DNA from 2 places in the Paraburkholderia sp. RL18-085-BIA-A genome. Region 2 is predicted to be linked to the other one. Evidence: predicted binding sites of a transcription regulator. Region 2 holds the regulator's gene; the other holds the start of a gene.
The links. Region 2 encodes HrcA, which represses chaperone genes, less so after heat shock. Its sites were predicted from a motif close to TTAGCACTCNNNNNNNNNGAGTGCTAA; they were not measured.

Region 1 (3,696 bases), on a different contig from region 2:
CAGCCGAAGAAGAACAGACCGACGAAGGTCGACTCGAGGAAGAACGCCATCAGCCCTTCGACGGCGAGCGGCACGCCGAAGATGTCGCCGACGTAGTGTGAATAGTACGCCCAGTTGGTGCCGAACTGGAATTCCAGCGTGAGACCCGTGGCGACACCCATTGCAAAATTGATGCCGAACAACTTGCCCCAGAATTGGGTCATGTCCTTATAGATCTGTTTGCCCGTCATCACGTAGACGGACTCCATGATGACGAGCAACCACGCGAGGCCGAGGGTGAGCGGCACGAACAGAAAGTGATAGAGCGCCGTGATGGCGAACTGGAGGCGCGACAGTTCTACGACTTCGCTAACGGGCATGTTGATCACCTTGAGACGGATGCGAAGCAGGTGCGGACAGCAGCGCCTGCGAAACCTGTTCAGGCGGCAGCGACATATGCTCCGCTTGAGGATGATTGAAGAATGAGTATTTGAGCACTATCAGCAGTGCGAATTTGATGGCGAGGATGATGGCGATATCCCGCGCGAACGTTGGACCACGCACCCAGCTGGTAAACCGCCTCCGCCAGCGGGACCGGAGAGAGTTGTTGCGATTGAGGGCTATGGTCATGATCGGTCGAAAGCGACTTCACACCGGTTAGTCCGGCTGGATCCAGGCCGCTCGAGCGGTCTGGCGAGTGCATCCCGATTTTAGGAGCGGATCCTCGCGCGCATTGATCTGACAGTGCGGCATTGAGTCGCGAAACTCGCCGCGTTTATCCAGTATTGGTATCTAGCTTGTTATAGGTCAAGAAGTGCATGGAGGGCATGCATCTTCTCGAACGGAGGCGGGTGGCGCGAACGCGCGTGCGGGCGGGCGGATAAAAAAGCCCCGCCGTCTTGCGAGGGCGGGGCTTGGCGCTGGCTGGCGCGCCGGACGAACCGGCAGGTTGATGGCTTTCAGACCTTACGCATATTCCGTCAACGCGCCGCGCATCTTCTTCATTGCGCTCGCTTCGATTTGCCGGATACGTTCCGCGGACACGCCGAATTCGTCGGCCAGTTCGTGCAACGTCGAGCCGCCCGAACCGTCGTCTTCCACCTTCAGCCAGCGTGCCTCGATGATGCGGCGGCTGCGGGCGTCGAGTGCGTCCAGCGCATTGGCGATACCGTCGCTTTGCAGCCGGTCGCGCTGACGCGAAGCCAGCACGGCGGTCGGCTCGCTATGCGAGTCGGCCAGATAGGCGATCGGCGCGTACGACTCTTCGCCGTCCTCGACCTGGCCTTCCAGCGCGATGTCGCCGCCGGACAAGCGTGTTTCCATTTCAGCGACTTCTTCGCGCTTCACGTTCAGCTCTTTGGCGAGACCTTCGATCTCGTCCGGCGTGAACGCGCCCAGCCCTTGCTTGTGGCTGCGCAGGTTGAAGAACAGCTTGCGCTGCGCCTTGGTGGTGGCGACTTTCACCATCCGCCAGTTGCGCAGGATGTATTCGTGGATCTCGGCTTTGATCCAGTGCATTGCATACGACACGAGGCGCACGTTCTGCGCCGGATCGAAGCGCTTCACGGCCTTCATCAGGCCGATGTTGCCTTCCTGGATCAGGTCGGCGTGCGGCAGTCCATAACCCAGATAGTTGCGCGCGATCGACACGACCAGCCGCAGGTGCGACAGGACGAGACGGCGCGCGGACTCAAGATTGTCCTGCTCGCGAAATTCGGTGGCGAACTGGCGTTCTTCCGCCGGCGTCAGCATCGGAATCCGATTAACGGCCTGGATGTAGGCGTCGATATTGCCCAGTTGACCGGGCAGCAGCGAGGAATGCGAGAGCGCCAGTGCACCTGCCGAAGCGGCCTTAGCCGACGACGGGCTCAAAGTACTCGGAAGGGTCATTGCATGGCTCACGTAGGAAACTCCTTTGGAATCAGACAAAAGCGTATTCAGTAAACGACTCCAGCGATGGATGTTAGCACTCTGATTTGCTGAGTGCTAATACTTAGAGCCCATAGGGGCATCTAGGTTCCTTAAATCCTATTGAAATTCAACTCTTGATAGCCATCATACGCCGGTAGCGGCGGCTTTGCTTAGTGCGCAGAAACTACTCGGTACCGCGCATTAACTCTTATAAATGACCGATTTTTTCCAGATTTAAAGTGATTAATTGCAGAAATAATCGATTCTTCATACAATTTATCAACCGGATTGTATTTAGAATAAGCAAAACAGTTATCCGCCATTAGAACGTTCGTCGAATTCGGGTGTTTAGATGAACAACGAAAAGAATGTTTGGCGTGGTCTGGCTCTAAAAGGCGTGGTGACGGTCCTGTCGTGTGCGGCTTGCGAAGCGGCGTCGGCCGACCAGTTCGGCGTGCAGGTGGCCGCCGGAGCGGGCGATCGCCATATCAAAAAAGTCGATCTCGGCGTGGCTTGGGACCCCAATCTCGCCTGGTGGCAAATCGGTGACTGGCATTTTTCGCTGATCGGCGAAGCGCACGTGGCCTGGTGGCACACCAACGAAGGCGACGTGCACAACGACATCGGCGAAATCGGTGCGACGCCGGTGATCCGCTTCATCAAGGGATCTGGATCGCTGCGGCCCTTCATGGAACTCGGCGCGGGCATCCGCCTGCTGACGAGCCCGCGCATTTCTTCCACCTTCACCCTCGGCACCGCGCTCCAGTTCGTCGAAATGGCCGGCGTAGGCGTGCAGTTCGGCAGCCGTCAGCAATATCTGGCCGGCTACCGCTTCCAGCATATTTCCAACGGCGGTATCAAAGAGCCCAATCCTGGTATAAATTTCAGCCAGCTATATTTGCAATATAACTTCTGACAGCCGTGGCCATGTTCGGCTCACCGGTGCGAGGGGCTGAGCAATGCTGGCAAAGATGATCGAAGCGATCCGCGGGCTTGAGCGAGAGCGCTTTCGTGCGATGGTCGACGGCGACGGACAATCGCTCGACACGCTGCTCGCGGACAACGTGAGCTATGTCCACACGAACGGCAAACGTGAGACGAAGCGACAGTTCATCGACGGGATTACCGGCGGGCGCCGCCGCTACAGGCAGATCGAGGTGCAGTCGCAGGACGTGTTGCCCGTGGGACGCGAGACGTGTGTCGTCACCGGTCGCGCGCTGATCGAAATGGAAGCGAATAACGGCGCGCTGCTGTTTCCGATTGCTTATACGGCGATTCACGCGCAGGAGGACGGGCAATGGCGCCTGATCGCGTGGCAGGCCACGCGGTGCGCGCTCGAGTGAGCCTTGTGAGCCCATGTTGTCTTGCCGGTCGTGCCTTGTGAGCACGCCGGCGGCATCAGAGCGCGGGGTGTGCGCTCTCTCTCGCTGAACAAACTCAGGCGGCGACGCGCTGCCCCTGTCCTTCGGTGTAGCCGGGACGATCCGCTGTGCTGGTTGTGGCCGCTGCGGCGTCCCGAGCCTCGGCGCCGTCCAGACCATGAACCGGATCGGTCGCGCGCATCGCCTCATAGCCCGCATACGGGTGCCGCGGATGCACCGGAAGCCGGTTACAGCGCTCGACCACGCGCCGGACCCCCGCAATATCCGAGAAGTCGAGGCCGATATCGACGCCCTGCGCCTCCAGATTCAACGCGAGCGTGACGAGATCCAGATTGCCGGTACGCTCCCCATTGCCGAACAGGCATCCTTCGACGCGGTCCGCGCCCGCCAGCAGCGCCAGTTCCGCCGCGGCCACCGCGGTGCC
Region 2 (3,696 bases):
CGACCCGCACGTCCTTGGCCGGCTTGACGCTGGCCCCGCCGATGCGCACATGCCCTTTGTCGACCGCGTCTGCCGCAAGCGAGCGCGTCTTGAAGAAGCGCGCCGCCCACAGCCATTTGTCGATGCGCAATTTCGCGCCGGCTTCGGTTGAGATCCGATAGTTCATGAGCCTGTTCAAGCTCCTGTGGTGTGCGGCACAGGCGCCGCCTGCACCGGCCAGCCCTGGAGATTCTCCGCGACGATTTCGCCGAGCGCGGCAATCCACGGCTGCGATGCGTTCACGCAGGCAATCCGGTGAAACTCCTTGCCGCCCGCATGCAGGAATTCGTCGCGCACTTCCATACCGATTTCTTCAATTGTTTCAAGGCAGTCGGCGGTAAAGCCAGGACAGAACACGTCGGCGCGCCGCACGCCAGCCGCGCCCAGCTCTTTCAGTGTGGGCGCGGTGTACGGCTGCAGCCATTCGGCCTTGCCGAAGCGCGACTGGAAGGTGATCCGGCATTCCACCGGCGTCAGTTCCAGCGCCTGCATCAACAATGCGCCGGTCTGCTGGCATTGCTCGTGGTATGGGTCACCGAGGTCCAGCGTGCGCTTGGGCACGCCGTGAAAACTGAGCACCAGCTTGTCGCCCGCCGCGAAGTCCGGCCGGCCGTGGTGATGCCAATAGTGATGCACCTGGGCAGCGAGCGCCGCAATGTACGCCGGATGATCCGCGTACTGGCGCACCGTGCGGATTTCCGGCTGATTGCGCATGCGCTTGAGCGCCGAAAAGGCGTCGTCGAACGCGGTGGCCGTGGTCGACGACGAGTACTGCGGGTACATGGGCATCAGCAGCACACGCTCGGCGCCCGCCAGCTTCAGCTGGTTCAGCATGGCCGGAATGCCCGGCGTGCCGTAACGCATCGCGTAGTCGACCAGCACCGTGTAGTCGTTCAATTGCAGCAGGTGGCGCAAGCCTTCCACCTGCTTTTCCGTATGGACGCGCAGCGGCGAGCCTTCGGGCATCCAGACCGCGGCGTACTTCTTCGCGGAGCTGCGGCCGCGAAACGGCAGGATCAACAGACGCAGAATGATCTGCCAGGGCAGCGCCGGAATCTCGACCACGCGCGGATCGGACAGGAACTGCGCGAGATAGCGGCGGACCGCGCGCGGCGTCGGCGCGTCGGGCGTGCCGAGATTGATCAGCAGCACGGCGACGCGGTGTGACGCGGCGTTCTGTGAAGGCCGCTCGAGGTCGAAGCGCATAGGCAGCAGGAGTCACCGCTTCACGCGGAGAGTCGATCAGTGGAGATTCATTATAGCGGCGCGGTCCATGGCCGGGGCCGCCACGCACCCCTGGCCGTTCGGCCGATTGGCAAGCTGCGCGCGCTCGCGCATCATGCTCGGCATGGCCTGCCGCGGCGGGGACGACAGACCGTTACTGCTGGCTCAAAGTCAGCGAAAGCAGGCGAGCGGTAATGTCGACAATCGGAATCACGCGGTTGTAGGCCATCCGGGTGGGCCCAATCACGCCGAGCGTGCCGACGATCTTGCCATTCACCTCGTACGGCGCGGTAACGACGCTCATCTCCTCGATCGGCACGAGATTCGACTCGCCGCCGATGAAAATCTGCACGCCCGCCGCGTGACTCGACACGTCGAGCAATTGAAGGAGACTGGTCTTTTGGTCGAACACATCGAACAGCTTGCGCAGGCGCGCCATGTCCGACGACAGGTCGGCGACTTCGAGCAGGTTGCGCTCGCCGGATATCAGCACGGTCTCACCGGTGTCCGATTCGTCCGTGCTGGCCGTGACGGCGGCATGCATCAGCGTGGTCATGTCGCCGCGCAGCTCGTCGATTTCCTCGCGCAGGCGGCGGCGCACCTCGTCGAACGACAGACCCGCGAAATGCGCGTTGATGTAATTGGAGGCCTCGACCAGCTGCGACGGCGAGAAATCGCGCTGGGTCGCCATGATGCGGTTCTGTACGTCGCCTTCAGGCGTCACGATGATCAGCAGGATGCGCTTGTCCGACAAACGCATGAACTCGATCTGCTTGAACACATGGCTGCGCCGCGGCGTGAGCACCACGCCGGCGAACTGCGACAGGTTGGACAGCACGCTGGCCGCCGCGGCGACGATTTTCTGCGGCTCGCCCGCCTGCAGCGTGGTTTTGACGGTGCGCATCACGGCTTCTTCGTCCGCGGCGGATTCCACCGTCAGCATCGTGTCCACGAACAGCCGGTAGCCGCGCGGCGTGGGAATGCGGCCCGCGGATGTATGCGGACTGATCACGAGCCCCAGGTCCTCGAGATCGGACATCACGTTGCGGATGGTCGCCGGGCTCAGTTCGAGGCCCGAATAACGTGACAGCGTGCGCGAGCCGACCGGCTGACCTTCGGCGATGTAGCGCTCAATCAGCGTTTTGAGGAGGGTTTGTGCGCGAGGATCTAGCATGACGGAAAATTTTAGCTCAATGACGGAACTACCGCGAGCGCTAACAGTACCTGGCCCTGTTGGATACGCGACCGCTTGCCGGGGCGCCGCCGGGTCCATGGTCTGGCGCAGGCAAGGCGCCCGGCATTCGACCCGGCGCCTCACTGGTCACCATCCTTGGCATCCTGCGAACCACAGCCAGCGCACGTCGACCGGCACATCTCAGCCACACTTTAATCGGCGCACATGTCATCAAGGCTTCACCATTCTAACGATAATCGTCGCATGCGCTGGCGGCCCGCGTGCGCCGGCCCGCTACCGGGTCTGTCTGCGGTTCTTTTCGGGCCCTACCTATGGTGTAATGCCGGCATGCAAGTGACCAGCCAGTTCAAGACCGTCGCGCTAGTTGGGCGCAACAACACGCCAGGCATTGGCGAGCCGTTGACCGCGCTCGCGTCGTGCATCGCGAAGCGCGGCTTCGAGGTCGTGTTCGAAGCCGACACCGCCGCCGAAATCGGCATCACCGACTATCCAGCGCTGCGTCCCGCCGAGATCGGCGCGCGCGCCGACGTCGCGGTGGTGCTGGGCGGCGACGGCACGATGCTCGGCATAGGCCGCCAACTCGCGCCGTACCGTACGCCGCTCATCGGCATCAACCACGGGCGGCTCGGCTTCATTACCGACATTCCGATCTCGGACATGAGCGTGATCGTGCCGCAAATGCTGTCCGGCAATTTCGAGCGCGAAGAACGCGTGCTGCTCGAAGCGCGCATCATGCGCGGCGGCAATCCGATCTACCACGCGCTGGCCTTCAACGACGTAGTGGTCAACCGCAGCGGCTTTTCAGGGATGGCGGAACTGCACGTCTCGGTAGATGGGCGCTTTATGTACAACCAGCGCTCGGACGGTCTGATCGTCGCCACGCCAACCGGCTCGACCGCTTACGCACTGTCGTCGCAAGGGCCGATTTTGCATCCGCAATTGCAAGGCATCGTGCTGGTGCCGATCGCGCCGCATGCTTTGTCGAACCGCCCGATCGTGCTGCCGGACGACTCGAAGGTGAGCATCCAGATCGTCTCCGGGCGCGAAGTGAACGTTAATTTCGACATGCAGTCGTTCACCTCGCTGGAATTGAGCGACACGATCGAGGTGCGCCGCTCGCGTCATACGGTGCCAATGCTGCATCCGGTCGGCTACAGCCACTACGCCACGCTGCGCAAAAAGCTGCATTGGAACGAATACCCGTCGCACGAAGAAGACCTCAAGCCCTAAGCGGCGCA

Region 1: rpoH (RNA polymerase sigma factor RpoH) is a predicted target of HrcA. The motif match lies at 1,943-1,969, and genes of this name have one in related genera.

Annotation. Positions count from the first base shown of each region.
Region 1 is NZ_JARESU010000007.1:69,445-73,140, reverse strand. Features, by position in the region: gene P0D89_RS06955 (cytochrome ubiquinol oxidase subunit I) at 1-359, opposite strand, end outside; gene cydP (cytochrome oxidase putative small subunit CydP) at 349-609, opposite strand; gene rpoH (RNA polymerase sigma factor RpoH) at 946-1,881, opposite strand; gene P0D89_RS06940 (acyloxyacyl hydrolase) at 2,243-2,806, shown strand; gene P0D89_RS06935 (nuclear transport factor 2 family protein) at 2,850-3,233, shown strand; partial or broken gene P0D89_RS06930 (2-isopropylmalate synthase) at 3,463-3,696, opposite strand, start outside.
Region 2 is NZ_JARESU010000012.1:57,159-60,854, reverse strand. Features, by position in the region: gene P0D89_RS11245 (RNA-binding S4 domain-containing protein) at 1-166, opposite strand, end outside; gene hemH (ferrochelatase) at 175-1,245, opposite strand; gene hrcA (heat-inducible transcriptional repressor HrcA) at 1,418-2,437, opposite strand; gene P0D89_RS11230 (NAD kinase) at 2,786-3,688, shown strand.